Regions from separate parts of the Fictibacillus sp. EA-CB0309 genome, predicted to be linked through region 2. Evidence: riboswitches for the same ligand, from Rfam matches in the RefSeq annotation. Region 2 holds a riboswitch; the other holds the start of a gene.

Region 1 (7,511 bases), 1.5 Mb from region 2:
CATATGCCTTCCTTTTATTTTACATTTCCTGCAATTATTAGACAATAATCACTTTAATAAAAAAACGATATTATTAAAAATTTACTAAGTATTTACCAAAAGCGGCTGCCCTTGTCGTAATGTTTGATTAGGATTATAATGATAATGCACTCAAGGCGCATGTATTTATTTCTGATAATACATATGTATTCGTATAAAATTGGTAAAGAGAGAGTGTCGATTTGTACTCTTATCTTTAAAAAATGTGTACATCATCCGAACATTTCATTTGAAAATTTAGGGGGATAAAAAATGGCAAATATATTGACTCTTGATACGCACATGGCAGCAATTGCTGAAAAAGTAACTCATGGCGAGCGTCTATCAATTGAAGACGGTTTATATTTATATGAAACGAATGATCTTTTGAGCGTTGCATCTTTAGCTAATGAAGTGAATACCCGCAAGAATGGGGACCACGTTTATTTCATTGAAAATCTGTATATCAATCCGACTAACGTATGTGAAGCGACATGCAGCTTCTGCGGATTTAAGCGCAAGCCTGGTGAAGAAGGCGCTTATACGATGAATGATGAACAGCTGTTGAGCTATGTAGAAAAGCGCTGGAACGATAACATCCGAGAGTTTCATATCGTGGGTGGCCATAATCATGAAGTGCCGTTTGATTATTATTTAGATACGATCCGCACGTTGAAAAAGCACTACCCACAAGTAACGATTAAAGCTTATACAGGAGCTGAGATCGAGTTCTTCTCAAGAATCTCTGGACTTTCCATGAAAGAAGTATTAGAAGAGCTTATTAAAGCAGGCTTAGATACGATGCCTGGCGGTGGTGCCGAAATACTTACAGAGCGTTATCGCTTAAAGATGAGTCCTGATAAAGCTTCTACCGACCAATGGTTAGAGGCTCACGAAATTGCACACGGATTAGGATTAAAAACTCATGCAACGATGTTATATGGATCGATTGAAACGAAAGAAGAACGTCTGATTCATATGGATCGCCTTCGTCAGCTGCAAGACGCAACGAATGGCTTCATGGTATTTATTCCACTGGCGATGCAACCTCGTACACAATCAATGGGTCTGATGAGAAGAACTTCTGCTTTTGACGATATGAGAACAATCGCGATCAGCCGTTTGATGCTTGATAACTTTGATCATGTAAAAGCATATTGGATCAACATAGGTGTTCAGCTTACTCAGATGGCATTAACGTTTGGATCTAGTGATATTCACGGAACATTAATTGAAGAGCGCATCTCACACGCAGTTGGTGCACTAACTTCATCAGGTATCACTCGAAAGGAACTTGTCCACTTGATTAAAACAGCAAACAAAGTTCCCGTTGAACGAGATACGTTTTACAACATTATTCAAAAATACTAAAAGCAAAGTGCAGGCATCGATGCCTGCACTTTTGTTTATTTTATATGATATTCACCTGTACAAATTACTTCTGCTGGGCCGGTCATCAACACATCACCGTTATCTTGCCAATTGATGATAAGATCTCCGCCCGCTAAATGGACCGTAATATCTGTGTTTCGTGCGGCTTTTTCGTTCAGAATTGCAGCTACAGCCGCTGCACATGCTCCCGTACCACATGCTTGTGTGACACCTGAACCTCTCTCCCAAACTCTAAAGTGCATTTCATTTTCGGAGACCATCTCAACAAACTCTGCATTTACCCAATCAGGAAACATTGGATCTTTTTCAATAACAGGACCAAGCGAGTGCAGTGGCACTTCATTAATGTTATCAACGAAGAAGATGGCGTGCGGATTACCCATCGATACGGCAGTCATTTTTAAATCTTTACCATCGAATGAAACAGACTCGTTAATAACTTGATCACGTTCTTTAAAGCCATTTACAGGAATCTGTTCAGGCTGAAGGATAGGATTCCCCATATTTACCGTCACTAAGGATACTGTGTTGTTATTATCTGTTGTTAGTTTCGCGGTTACCATTCCGCCAAGGGTTTCAATCTGAAATTCTGTTTCTTCCACAATTGCGTTTTCGTACGCATATTTCGCTACACATCGAAGACCGTTGCCACAGTTCTTGGCTTCTGAACCATCGTTGTTAAAAATCCGCATCTTAACAGGTGCCACATCACTTGGGCAGATTAAGATCATACCGTCTGAACCGATTCCCGTATAAGGATTTGAAACAGCTACTGCTAGTTCAGGCAAATCAGCTTCAGCGATTCTTTCTTCAAACATATTGACGTAAATGTAATTATTGCCGAGTCCATGCATTTTTGTGAATTTCAAAGTGTTCATGCTTCTAATTACTCCTTATGATTGCCCTCTTAATTTTTCATCTGTATAGAAATAATCGTCATCCGCGTTTAAGATCGTTATCTTGCCATGACAGCACGGCATGATTAAAATCTGTTTAATGCCTTCTTTGGCAAGATTCATCTGTTCTTCTTTAAAAGAAGTTAAAACATTATCTTGTTTACAGAACGGACACTCCGAAATATAGATATCATTCATCATTCTTTCATACGGCCATGTATATTCAAAGGTCAATTTCATGTGAGTTCATCCTCTATTTGGAAGGTATGGTTATTGCTTATTCGTTCACAACTTACATTTTTTAAAGTATAATAGGTGATGTAACAAAATACAATAGCGATCCATCTTCGGGGCAGGGTGAAATTCCCGACCGGCGGTAATTGAAGATTCCCTCTTCATCAGCCCGTGAGCGATTTGGAAATGCCGAAACAACCGTTTAGGCTAGACATCATATCGATGTCACCACATTGCTGATCTGGTGCAATTCCAGAGCCGACAGTATAGTCTGGATGGGAGAAGATGTTGGTACAGCGGTTCGTGTACATGAGCCTTTGTTTAAGTGCGCATTTTACCATTTTTGTAAAAAATGCTTCTTTTACATGCTGTTTATCATACAAACTCCCTTAGTCCGTTCTTTATCGACTAAGGTTTTTTTGTGTAAAACAGGCTGTGCTGCATTCGAAATCATGAGATGGCGCAACACAAAAGAGGAGAGATTTCAATGCAAAAGGGAAAAATCAAACAAATGGTAGCGGTATCGATGCTCAGTACGATTGCATATGTACTGATGATGCTCGACTTTCCGTTTCCAGGACTGCCTCCATTTCTAAAAATTGATTTTAGTGAGGTGCCTGCACTGCTAGCTGCCATCATATTCGGACCTGCAGCAGGAATAATGGTTGAGGCAATAAAAAATGTACTTCATTACGGAATTGTAGGAAGTTTTACAGGTGTACCCGTTGGTCAATTAGCAAACTTTGTGGCCGGGATTCTTTTCATTCTGCCAGTATCCTACTTATTCCGCAAAAAGCATACGGTTAAACGTCTTTCAACAGGCTTAATTCTAGGAACGGTTTTGATGACATTTATGATGGGACTACTTAACTATCTGATCATCTTACCAGCCTATACGTGGTTCCTAGGTGCTGACCCGATGTCTAGCCAAATGATGATGGACCTGATTCTAAAAGGTATTACACCGTTTAACTTGATAAAAGGAACAATTATTACGTTACTGTTTTTAGCACTATATAATCGAATGCAGCCATGGGTGATGAAACAGATTGCTCAGCAGGCATAAATATAATGATAAAAAACGTTGTGGAGAAGGCTCCACAACGTTTTTTTGAATAATCGTGGAAAGCTTAGCGTAAAGTGCAAAATAGTTAGGCACACTCCTGTTAAATACAGTACAAAAAATGCTCGAAGCTTGAGCTTCGAGCACTTTGAAATTTAATTTGTTTTTATAAGAATAATCCTACAATTGTTCCAGTTAGGACAGAACCCATAGTAGCTACAAGCAATACTTTTAAGCCGACTTTAGCTAGCATAGAAGCTTTTTCTCCATTGATCGCTTGAACAGTTCCTAAGATAATTCCAATAGATGAGAAGTTAGCAAATGAGATTAGGAATGCTGAGACAATACCTACTGTCTTAGGATCCATGTCCGGAATCATTTTCATGAAGTCAAGCATCGCTACGAATTCATTGGCTGCAACTTTAGTTCCCATTACTGAACCTGCTTGAACGATTTCATTAGCAGGAATACCCATGATAAAAGCGATTGGAGCAAACACATAGCCCAAAATTTGTTGGAATGTCAAACCAGTCACTGCATCGAATGCAAAGTTGACCATTGAAAGTAATCCGATATAAGTAATAAGCATCGCACCTACGATAAGAGCAACTTTACCACCATCTAAAGCACCGTTTCCGATCGCTTCAAACAATGACTTTTCTTTCACCATTTCTTTAACATCAATTTCTTCATCTTCATCAGAAGTTACAGGACAAACGATTGATGAAAGGATCAGTCCTGAAAATACGTTAATCGGTAGTGCAACTAAAACGTATTCTGCAGGAATCATTTGCATGTAAGCACCGAGAATTGAACAGCTTACTGCTACCAATGAAGATGTTACAACTACGAACAATCGGTTAGCCGATAGTTTGTGCAATTGAGACTTAACAGAGATAATTGCAGTAGTATCACCAAACACCATTGAGTTGACAGCAACGAAAGATTCAATTTTTGGCAGTCCAGTAACTTTTGCAACAGCACCACCAATGTATTTAATGGCAAGAGGTAAAATGCGTGTGTACGTTAAAATTGAAAGTAAAGCGGATACAAACACGATCATCATCAATACGTTAATGAAGAAGTATTCTTTTCCACTTAAATCTCCAAATACAAACGCGATACCATCATTACCAAATGAAAGGACCTTGTTAAAAACGTTTACAATTTTGTTTAAAACGGTCTTACCTACTGTTGTATTTAGCATGAACCAAGCTATCAATAATTGTACAACCAACATAATTCCAACCGCTTTAAAATTAATGTTCTTTTTGTCATTGGACATAATGAAAGCGATTGCAATTAATGCAATAATGCCCAAAATTCCTATTAAGATTGACATAAAAGTTCCCCCTTATTACTTTACTCAATTATTTTACATAATTAAATAATTTTAGTCGTTCAGTTGTCAGACATCGAATGACTGACCCTTTTCTAATGTAACAAATTTCGACAAAAATGCAATCGTTTTTATAAAATTCATTACTAGATATTTTTCCCATAATAAAATGCCTTAACCAATAAAAAAACAGCCTCTCATCTTTTTAGAGAAGCTGCTTCTTAAAACATAAAGTTTTCTTCTATATGATTGTAGATGTTTTTAACAAGTTCATCTGATGTTTCTCCGTGCACGATATCTCCGTTCACGAGAGCAAAAAGCGATTTGGCACAGTGTCCGCAATAGCCTAGACATCCATACTCAATTACATCAAGATCATAGTCTTTCTCGAGTTCTTCGAGCGCTTTTTGTGCACCACTTGCTAAATTACTTACACAAAACTCTATAATCGGTCTCATTTTTTCTTTCACCTCTTGATGAATTCATCCTAACTCTTTCTTAAGAGCTAGTCAATGTAAACACTCATTCTTCCTGTGTTTTTTCCATAAAAGAGTTGTGAATTTGTTGCAAAGTGCTATACTTAAACATGTCAAAAACGTGAAATCGTTTACTTATTTCGAGTTAAGGATATTTACTTATATAAAGCACTACAAAAACAGATAAGAATTGTCTTGAAAGAAAAGGGGAAATGACAAATGAAACACCTCGTTTTACTTGGCGGAGGATATGGAAATATGCGTGTGTTGAAGAGACTTCTTAATTCCTCAGACCTCCCTGAAAACATTCAGCTTACGCTTATTGACCGTGTACCTTATCATTGTTTGAAAACCGAATACTATGCGCTGGCTGCAGGAACCATTTCAGATCATCATGTTCGCGTAACGTTTCCTGATCATCCACGCTTAAATATTAAATACGGTGAAGTTACAGAAATTGATGTAAAAGAAAAGAAAGTACTACTAAAAGATCAAGATGCTGTTTCGTATGATGATTTAGTAATTGGCCTTGGCTGTGAGGACAAGTATCACAATGTTCCAGGCGCAGATCAATATACATTAAGCATTCAGACAATTGATAAATCACGTCATACGTATCAAGTCTTAAATAACTTGCATGCAAACGCCGTGGTTGCCGTTGTGGGTGCCGGCCTTTCTGGTGTAGAACTTGCATCTGAACTTCGCGAAAGCCGTCCGGATCTTACTATCAAGCTTTTTGACCGCGGTGACATGATTTTATCTGCATATAAGAAAAGACTAAGTAATTATGTACAAAACTGGTTCGTTGAACATGGGGTTGAGGTCATTAACAACTCTAATGTTACAAAAGTAGAAGAAGGCGCATTGTTTAATCACGATGAAAAAGTTGAATGTGACGCTATCGTTTGGACTGCGGGTATTCAACCTAGCCGCATCGTACGTGATTTAGATGTTGAAAAAGACAGTCAAGGACGAGTGGTTCTAAGTGAGCATCATCACCTCCCTTCTGATGAACATGTGTATGTAGTAGGAGATTGCGCAAGTCTTCCTTACGCACCTAGTGCACAGCTCGCAGAGGAACAAGCGGAGCAAATCTCACAAGTTCTATTAGCACGATGGAACGAACAGCCACTGCCTGAGATGAACGAGATTAAATTAAAAGGTGTTATGGGATCGCTCGGTAAGAAGAGTGGTTTCGGTACGATGGGAAGCACAGCTCTTATCGGACGAGTGCCTCGATTATTAAAATCAGGAATTCTCTGGTTATATAAATATCAAGTATAAGAAATATCAAGCATAGAAAAGACCCATGCAGCTGCATGGGTCTTTTGCTGTTTTTACCACCAATAAGGACGGAAACGGCGTATTCGGTAGAACGGAAAACCAAAAACCCCGAACCCAGGGAAAAACGGCCCGACAAAAATAATACGGCTATTACGCTCTGCAGTCTCACCTGGCATGACCATATACATGTTATCTTGATCATAGCTATGCAATTGACCATGATAGACATTCCCATCGTTCAGTTCAATCGTGACGTTCTGCCCCATATACTTGAGACAAAGGTCATGATAATGATGGTGATGATGTCCTGCAAACGACGATGACGACTCATCTTTAGAGCTTTTACCTTTTAAAGGGTTCAACAATGCAATGTGCCTCCTTTTTTCCATACATCATATTCTCTTAAGAAGGGCAAAGCATGTGTACAAACCCAATATAAAAAAATAGGCGCTTAACTTACAGCGCCGTAACCGTTTTGTTCAATAATATTGTAAATGGATTTTAAATTCGGGTTGCCTTCCGCAACGACCTCGCCGTCTATGACAACTACTGGGTAAAAAGATCTTCTTCCATAATTCTTTCTGAAAATGCCTGATCAATCTCATTTTCCGGTTTCTCCATATCTATATAAAGAACGTGAAACAACAAGTTCGGAAATTTTCTTGAGATTGCAGCTTCTAGCCATTCAGCCGTTTCTTTTGCTGATGGAAGATGAACACAGCTGGCACATTTTTGTTCTGCACCATATACCTTAATGATAAGTGAGTTACTCATGAAGAATCACCTCAATGTATGCGCTTATTTGCTTT
Region 2 (7,511 bases):
CGGTATCGTAAAATCCTTTAAAATAAGCTGGGTTCAGTTTTTCATGTCCTTTCTTTGGCTGAATGTATACGCCCTCGGAGTATACGTGTTAAATGCCGCGATAGACGCAAACTATATGTTTTTGATGGAGAAACCAGCCAATGCTTCTTTAATGGATTATTTAGGACCACACCCGTGGTATATTCTTGCTCTCGAACTAGTTGCTATGAGTCTCTGTCTGCTTGTTTTTATTCCTGTAAAAGAAAAGTCTCGTGTAATCAGAAAAGACCACCCGCTCTTTAAAGCGTAGTGGTCTTGTTTTATGAATGTTTTGTGACGTAATTTGGAATTAAAAGAATTTATTGGTATTTATTGTATACTAAAGGTGAGGAGGGATTTTATGAATGATACGCTAATCAGACCTATAAGATGGGTGCCTTTTCTTATACTTAGTTTCTTAGTAATTGGTAGCAATGTAATTTTGTACCAGACTCCATACTTCCAACCTGTTCCGGATAGCGTAGTAATTGGATCCATGTTTGACTTTCTTCTCGTTATCCCGCTGCTCACCTATTATTTTATCATCCGCAAAAGATATTCTTGGAAACTGACATTGCTTGTAGCGCTTGTAAGTTATGGTTTCGCTTCGTACATCATCCCTGATGTCTTGTTAGATAACGTTTCTGTAGTGCCAAAAGCGCTTCTGTTATTAGAAGCGGGTTTTATCTCGATTGAGCTTTATATTTTGATCTTGGTGTGCAAAAAGTTTCCAAAAGTTAAAAAGACATATATTGAATTGCCTGCTGAAATGCCTTTTTTAATCAAGATAAGACAGGCGGTTAGCGTTCACTTTGCACAAAGCCGGTTGATTAATTCGGTAGTGAGTGAAGTAACGATGCTTTATTATGCGCTGTTTTCCTGGCGAAAAGCACCTATGACTTCAGACCACACCTTTACTTACCATAAGAATACAAGCTATGTTGCTCTTCAGCTGATGCTTATTCATGCTCTCATTATAGAATCAGTTGGTCTTCATTACTTCTTCAGTCAGATAAATCATACCGTTTCACTCATTTTACTTTTCATTAACATCTATTCCATTCTGTTTCTTTTCGGGCAGATGCAAGCTGTTAAGAAAGTGCCCCTTATCGTTTCAGATCAATTGCTGATTATGAATGTAGGGTTCATGAAAGGAATAGAGTTGCCCTTTAGCGCAATACAGGAAATGAAAACATATGAAGGACCAGATGAGATTCCTGCATCTGAAAGGAAATATACTTTTGAAGCAAGAGTAAGTGATTTTATTCCAGAACGGCCAGCGATCGAGCTCCTATTAAAAGAACCCATCCAATCAGATATCATTTATGGATTTAAGAAGAATGTTACAAGAGTGGTAATTAAAGTCGATAACTCTGTTGAATTGATGAGACTAATTGAAAAAAGAATAATTTCTGAAAATGAGCTGAATTGAAAGTTCTGCAGTCTTTTTTTAACAAATGTTCGATTTCACCTTGTTAAATGGAAATGCTATTGTTAAGATTTCAGAAGGTTACAGAAAAATCCCCTCGACAGGTGAAAAAATATATGTTTAAAAATACAGCAACAACCCAACAAAAAAGACTTTTTTAACTTCTGTTCAGCTAATCGTTATCTTTTATTTATTGTCTGTTTTAGTAGCGACCGTTTTACTAAGTTTGCCGGTTGGACATAACGAGGGAGTAGAACTAAAGTTTATTGATGCTTTATTTACTGCAGTTAGTGCTGTAAGTGTAACGGGTCTAACCTCTGTTAATATTTCTGAAACGTTCAATTATGTAGGAGTCATTCTTCTAGCCCTAATATGCCAAATAGGCGGGATCGGCGTCATGACGCTAGGAACAGCAGTATGGCTATTGATTGGTAAACGAATTGGAATGAGAGAACGTCAATTGATTATGACAGATCAAAACCAATCCACACTTGCAGGACTCGTTCAACTGATGAAGCAGATTTTAACACTCATAATAGGGATTGAGATCGTAGGAACGGTATTGTTCTTTATCTTGTTTCAGCCCTATTACGATACAGAAGTAGAAGTGCTATATCACGCATTCTTTGCATCTGTTACGGCAACGACGAATGCTGGATTCGATATAACGGGAAGCTCGTTGATACCGTTCCGCCACGATTATCTTGTTCAAATCGTTACGATGTGCTTAATTACGTCAGGAGCCATTGGGTTTCCTGTATTAGTTGAAATTAATAACTTTATAAAAGAGCGTAAGTATCTGGAGCGATATACATTTACCCTTTTTACAAAGGTAACGACAACAACATTTGCGTTATTGGTTGTAACGGGTGCAATTGGTATATATGTCCTGGAAATGAATGCTTTTTTGAGGATAAGTCTTGGCATGAAACGTTCTTCTACTCCATGTTTCAGTCTGTTACGACTAGAAGCGGGGGATTATCGACGATGGATATCTCTGAACTTTCCGTTCCAACAATGCTTTATTTATCGGTAATGATGTTTATCGGTGCATCACCGAGCTCGGTTGGTGGTGGTATCCGAACAACGACATTTGCTGTAGCACTGTTGGCGATTCTCTTTTATGCCAAAGGTAGAAATACGATTAAGATCTTTAAGCGTGAAATTTATCCTGAAGATATACAGAAGTCGTTTATTGTTATTATTGTGGCGATGGTGCTTTGTACGACGTCTACGATAATCCTAGCGATTACAGATCCTATGCCGATTGAGTATCTTTTTTTGAAGTGTGCTCAGCATTCGGAACAACAGGACTTTCTACAGGGATTACGGGTGAATTGAGCTCGACCGGAAAAATTATCCTCATGCTGCTGATGTTTATTGGAAGAATCGGCGTACTGTCATTCCTCTTTATCATCAGAGGTAAAGTAGTGACAGAACACATTCATTATCCGAAAGAAAAATTAATTATTGGTCAATAAAAGCGATCATGTTTGAATTCAGTCTATTGTTTACTTATAATGAACTTAAGTAAATAGTGTCCTTCGGGGTCGGGTGAAATTCCCAACCGGCGGTGATGAGGCTATAGCCTCTTAGTCCGTGACCCGGTTTTGCGATACGCGAAAGCGGTGGATTCGGTGCAATTCCGAAGCCGACAGTATAGTCTGGATGGGAGAAGGAACGTGAACGCTTTTAATTGCCTGTATTTTAAAAAGGTATATTTAAAGGTTTATTTCGTTATACTTTTAACACAAACCCCGGGAACTTTCTGTTTCCGGGGTATTTTTATTTTTAAAATAAATAGACTCCCGCTTTGCATATTTACGACGTTCTTGAAAACTTATTTCAAAAAGGTTTTTGCATTCTTTTTGTATGTTTTTTTCTTCTTTAGCAAGTTGATTGGAGTGGAAGGACTCCTGCGGGACAGGCGGGCAGGTGAGACACTTAAGAGTGAAACGTTACGAATGTGGCTCACCGCCTGCCCCGCGGAAAGCGAGCACCTGGAACGGAAATCAACTACTACCAAAAACAACAATGGGAGGGAAAGCTCTTTGTTTACAGGCATCATTGAGGAAAAAGGCACGATTAAATCCATCACGAAAGGCAATGAAACAATTGTACTTACCATTTCGGCTGAAGAGGTGTTGAAAGACGTGCACCTTGGAGACAGTATTGCAGTGAATGGGGTATGTCTGACCGTGACTTCTTTCGGCAAAAATCAGTTTACTGTGGATGTGATGCCAGAAACGTATCGGTCTTCAACATTAAAGCTGTTAAACAACCGTTCAATCGTTAATCTCGAGCGAGCTATGGCAGCAGGAGGAAGGTTTGGCGGACATTTTGTTTCTGGGCATGTTGATGGTACAGGAGAAATTTTAGAGAAGCGACCAGAGAAAAACGCAATCTATTATACAATTGCACTTCCAGATCATCTGATGCGCTACTTTATGCTAAAAGGTTCCGTTTGTGTAGATGGGACAAGCTTAACCGTTTTTGACGTTACCAAAAATACAATCACAGTTTCTTTGATTCCGCATACGGCAGATCATACGATTTTAGGTAAAAAAGGTACGGGAGACGTAGTGAATATTGAATGTGATATGCTCGCAAAATATGTCTACAGAATGTTGGCTCCAGAGAAAGAAGATCAAAAACAAAAGTCAAAGCTGTCTCTTGATTTCTTACAAGAGCACGGATTTTAGGAGGAGAGTTCATGTTTCACTCCATAGAAGAAGCAGTTGCAGATTTAAGAGAAGGCAAAATCGTTATCGTAGTGGATGATGAAGATCGTGAAAATGAAGGAGACTTTGTTGCCCTAGCTGAAGGAATCACACCAGAAACCATCAATTTTATGGTAACGCACGGACGTGGTCTCGTTTGTACACCAATCTCTGAGGAAATCGCGATGAAGCTGGATCTTTCACCGATGGTAGCAGCCAATACCGATTCGCACGGCACCGCTTTTACAATCAGTGTCGATCACAAATCAACAACAACCGGGATTTCTGCGCAAGAACGAGCAGCTACTGTTCGGGAGCTTGTGAATGGTGATTCTGTGCCATCTGACTTTAAGCGTCCTGGCCATATCTTTCCGTTGATAGGAAAAAAGGCGGCGTGTTAAGACGAGCAGGGCACACAGAAGCGGCAATCGACCTAGCAAATATGGCTGGCAGTCAATCTGCTGGAGTAATCTGCGAAATCATGAAAGAAGACGGAACGATGGCTCGTGTTCCTGAGCTTGTTGAGCTAGCAAAACAGCACAATATGAAACTCATTACAATCAAAGACCTTATTACGTACCGAAACAAAACGGAACAGATGGTAAAGCGAGAAGTTGAAATCAATCTCCCAACTGAATTTGGTGATTTTAAAGCGATCGGCTTTTCAAATGTGCTGGATGAGAAAGAACATGTGGCGCTTGTAAAAGGTGAAATTAATAGTGATGAATCTGTGCTGGTTCGTGTTCACTCTGAATGTTTGACCGGTGATGTGTTTGGGTCGGCCCGCTGTGACTGTGGTCCTCAACTTCATGCGGCTCTTTCTCAGATTGAAAAAGCAGGCTCTGGTGTTCTATTGTACATGAGACAAGAAGGACGCGGAATCGGGCTTATCAATAAAATGAAAGCTTATAAACTTCAAGAAGAGGGACTCGATACAGTTGAAGCCAATGAGCAGCTAGGGTTTGCGCCGGATCTGCGTGACTATGGAATCGGAGCGCAGATTCTTAAAGAGCTCGGCATCAGTAAAATGAAACTTTTGACGAATAATCCAAGAAAGATTGCGGGATTAAAAGGCTATGACTTGGAAGTAACAGACCGTGTGGCACTTCAGATGCCGCATAACGAAAACAACGAAGAGTATTTAAAAACAAAAAAGAGCAAATTGGGGCACATGCTTCATTTCTAATACAGGAGGAACGATAAATGGCAAAATTATTTGAAGGACATTTAGTTGGTACAGGATTAAAAGTAGGAATCGTTGCAGGGCGTTTTAATGATTTTATTTCTGATAAGTTAGTATCTGGGGCACAGGATGCATTTAAGAGACACGGAATTTCAGAAGATGATGTAGATATCGCTTGGGTGCCTGGTGCATTTGAAATTCCATTAATCGCTAAAAAGATGGCAGACAGCGGGAACTATGATGCTGTGATCACACTAGGAGCGGTTATCCGCGGATCCACTCCGCACTTCGATTATGTATGCAATGAAGCTGCTAAGGGAGTAGCACAAGCATCAATGACAAGCGGCGTTCCAGTAATCTTTGGAGTGCTTACAGTAGATTCTATCGAACAAGCAATCGAACGTGCTGGAACGAAAGCAGGAAACAAAGGCTGGGAAGCAGCAGTTTCTGCAATCGAGATGGCTAATCTGACTCGTCAGTTAGGATAAAAACATGTTTTGTGAGCCCGTCACTTTTTGTGGCGGGTTTTTGTTATTGGATGACAAGCGTCCATAATTATCGACTCGCTGCTATATGATGAAACCTCGCCAGATTATGGCAAGAATTGGCTGCATTAATGGCAGCTAACTTCTACGATTTGTGATTAAATTTTAAATCGTATAGACTAATGGTGCTTACAACTATTGGATGGAATAATCCATATTATATGTAATGGATAATTAAACGGATAAAAGTATAGGAGTATTTAATAATGACTAATATTCTAATTGTCGATGATGATATCAATATACTAAAGCTTGTAGATGTTCATTTATCTGAAGCAGGCTATAAAGTATTTCAAGCGCAAGACGGTTTAGAAGCTTTAAACATTCTACGAAATAAGAATTGTGATTTGGCCGTTGTGGACGTGATGATGCCTTATATGGACGGTTATATCTTAACAAAAGAGATACGTAAAAATTATGACATTCCTATTGTCTTATTAACGGCTAAAAATCAAATCGAGGATAAGGAACAGGGCTTTCTATCTGGAACAGATGATTATCTGGTTAAACCTTTTGAACCGAAAGAATTACTCTTTCGAATTAAAGCTTTACTAAGGCGATATGATAGACAATTAGATGAATCCATTGTTTGTTTAGGACGAACGGTTATAAACAAAAAGAGCTATGAAGTTCACATTGGTGATCAAACTATACTTTTACCTTTAAAGGAATTTGAATTGTTGTATTTTTTATTTCAAACCCTATGCAAGTGTTTACTCGAGACCACTTAATTGAACAGATTTGGGGTCTGGATTATGAAGGAGATGAACGAACTGTAGATGTTCATGTAAAGCGATTAAGGGAACGTTTTTCTAGATGGACAGATGATTTTCAAATTAAAACAGTACGTGGGGTCGGGTATTTACTGGAGGCAAAACGATGAAGTCTCTTTACGTAAAATTTGTAGTCATTACTATAGGGATTATGATTTTAAGTGGTATATTAGCTTTTTTTATCTCCAATACATACTATCAGCAAAAATTAAAACCCTATAATGATCAAAAAACACAAAAATCGCACTAGAAATGGTGTCTTTTGTTAAAGAACACCCCAGTATCAATTTAAAGGAGTACTTTGAAAACCTTTCTGCGATTGGCTATCAAATATACTTAGTAGAGGATTCTGGAGATGAATCCTATTTCGGAGCATCCTTTCGAAACAAAATGCTACCTGCGTCAACTAAAGAAAATGTATTAAACGGTGATATTTATCATGGAATTCTTCATTTTCCGAAAGAAACATTTGTGACAGGCTTTTTTGCAAATGAATTAAAGAACACGATCGGTGTGCCGTTGAAGCATGATGGAAAAAGCTATGCTCTTTTTATGAGACCTGATATCAAGCTCCTTTTTAATGAGATGCATATTCTGTTCGGTTGGCTGTTTGCCTTAATGATCACGTTAAGCATTGTGATGGTAGTGGTCAGCGCAAAATATTTAGTGAAGCCAATCTCTAAATTAACGGTTGCCACAAAATCACTCTCAAAAGGGAACTTTAACGTTGAACTTGATATTAACCGTGGTGATGAATTAGGGGAGTTATCTCATAGCTTTTTACAGATGTCGCGGAAATTAGAACAATCGGATGAGATGAGAAAAGAATTTATATCCAACATC

What was found. Region 2 has a riboswitch for FMN ahead of ribE (riboflavin synthase). Riboswitches for the same ligand answer to the same signal wherever they lie in the genome.
Region 1: linked by a shared signal. The riboswitch ahead of ACEWFH_RS06600 (ECF transporter S component) and the one ahead of ribE (riboflavin synthase) in region 2 are both predicted to bind FMN.

The regions. Positions count from the first base shown of each region.
Region 1 covers NZ_CP169271.1:1,186,845-1,194,355, reverse strand. The annotation lists gene mqnE (aminofutalosine synthase MqnE) at 292-1,389, shown strand; gene dapF (diaminopimelate epimerase) at 1,425-2,288, opposite strand; gene ACEWFH_RS06605 (hypothetical protein) at 2,304-2,546, opposite strand; FMN riboswitch at 2,646-2,831, shown strand; gene ACEWFH_RS06600 (ECF transporter S component) at 3,028-3,606, shown strand; gene ACEWFH_RS06595 (NupC/NupG family nucleoside CNT transporter) at 3,770-4,945, opposite strand; gene ACEWFH_RS06590 (YuzB family protein) at 5,164-5,400, opposite strand; gene ACEWFH_RS06585 (NAD(P)/FAD-dependent oxidoreductase) at 5,638-6,702, shown strand; gene ACEWFH_RS06580 (LSM domain-containing protein) at 6,756-7,067, opposite strand; partial or broken gene ACEWFH_RS06575 (YuzD family protein) at 7,154-7,476, opposite strand.
Region 2 covers NZ_CP169271.1:3,562,690-3,570,200, reverse strand. The annotation lists gene ACEWFH_RS20005 (YwaF family protein) at 1-289, shown strand, start outside; gene ACEWFH_RS20000 (hypothetical protein) at 380-1,450, shown strand; partial or broken gene ACEWFH_RS19995 (TrkH family potassium uptake protein) at 1,623-2,928, shown strand; FMN riboswitch at 2,984-3,131, shown strand; gene ribE (riboflavin synthase) at 3,499-4,149, shown strand; partial or broken gene ACEWFH_RS19985 (bifunctional 3,4-dihydroxy-2-butanone-4-phosphate synthase/GTP cyclohydrolase II) at 4,161-5,353, shown strand; gene ribH (6,7-dimethyl-8-ribityllumazine synthase) at 5,371-5,838, shown strand; partial or broken gene ACEWFH_RS19975 (response regulator transcription factor) at 6,102-6,778, shown strand; partial or broken gene ACEWFH_RS19970 (sensor histidine kinase) at 6,775-7,511, shown strand, end outside.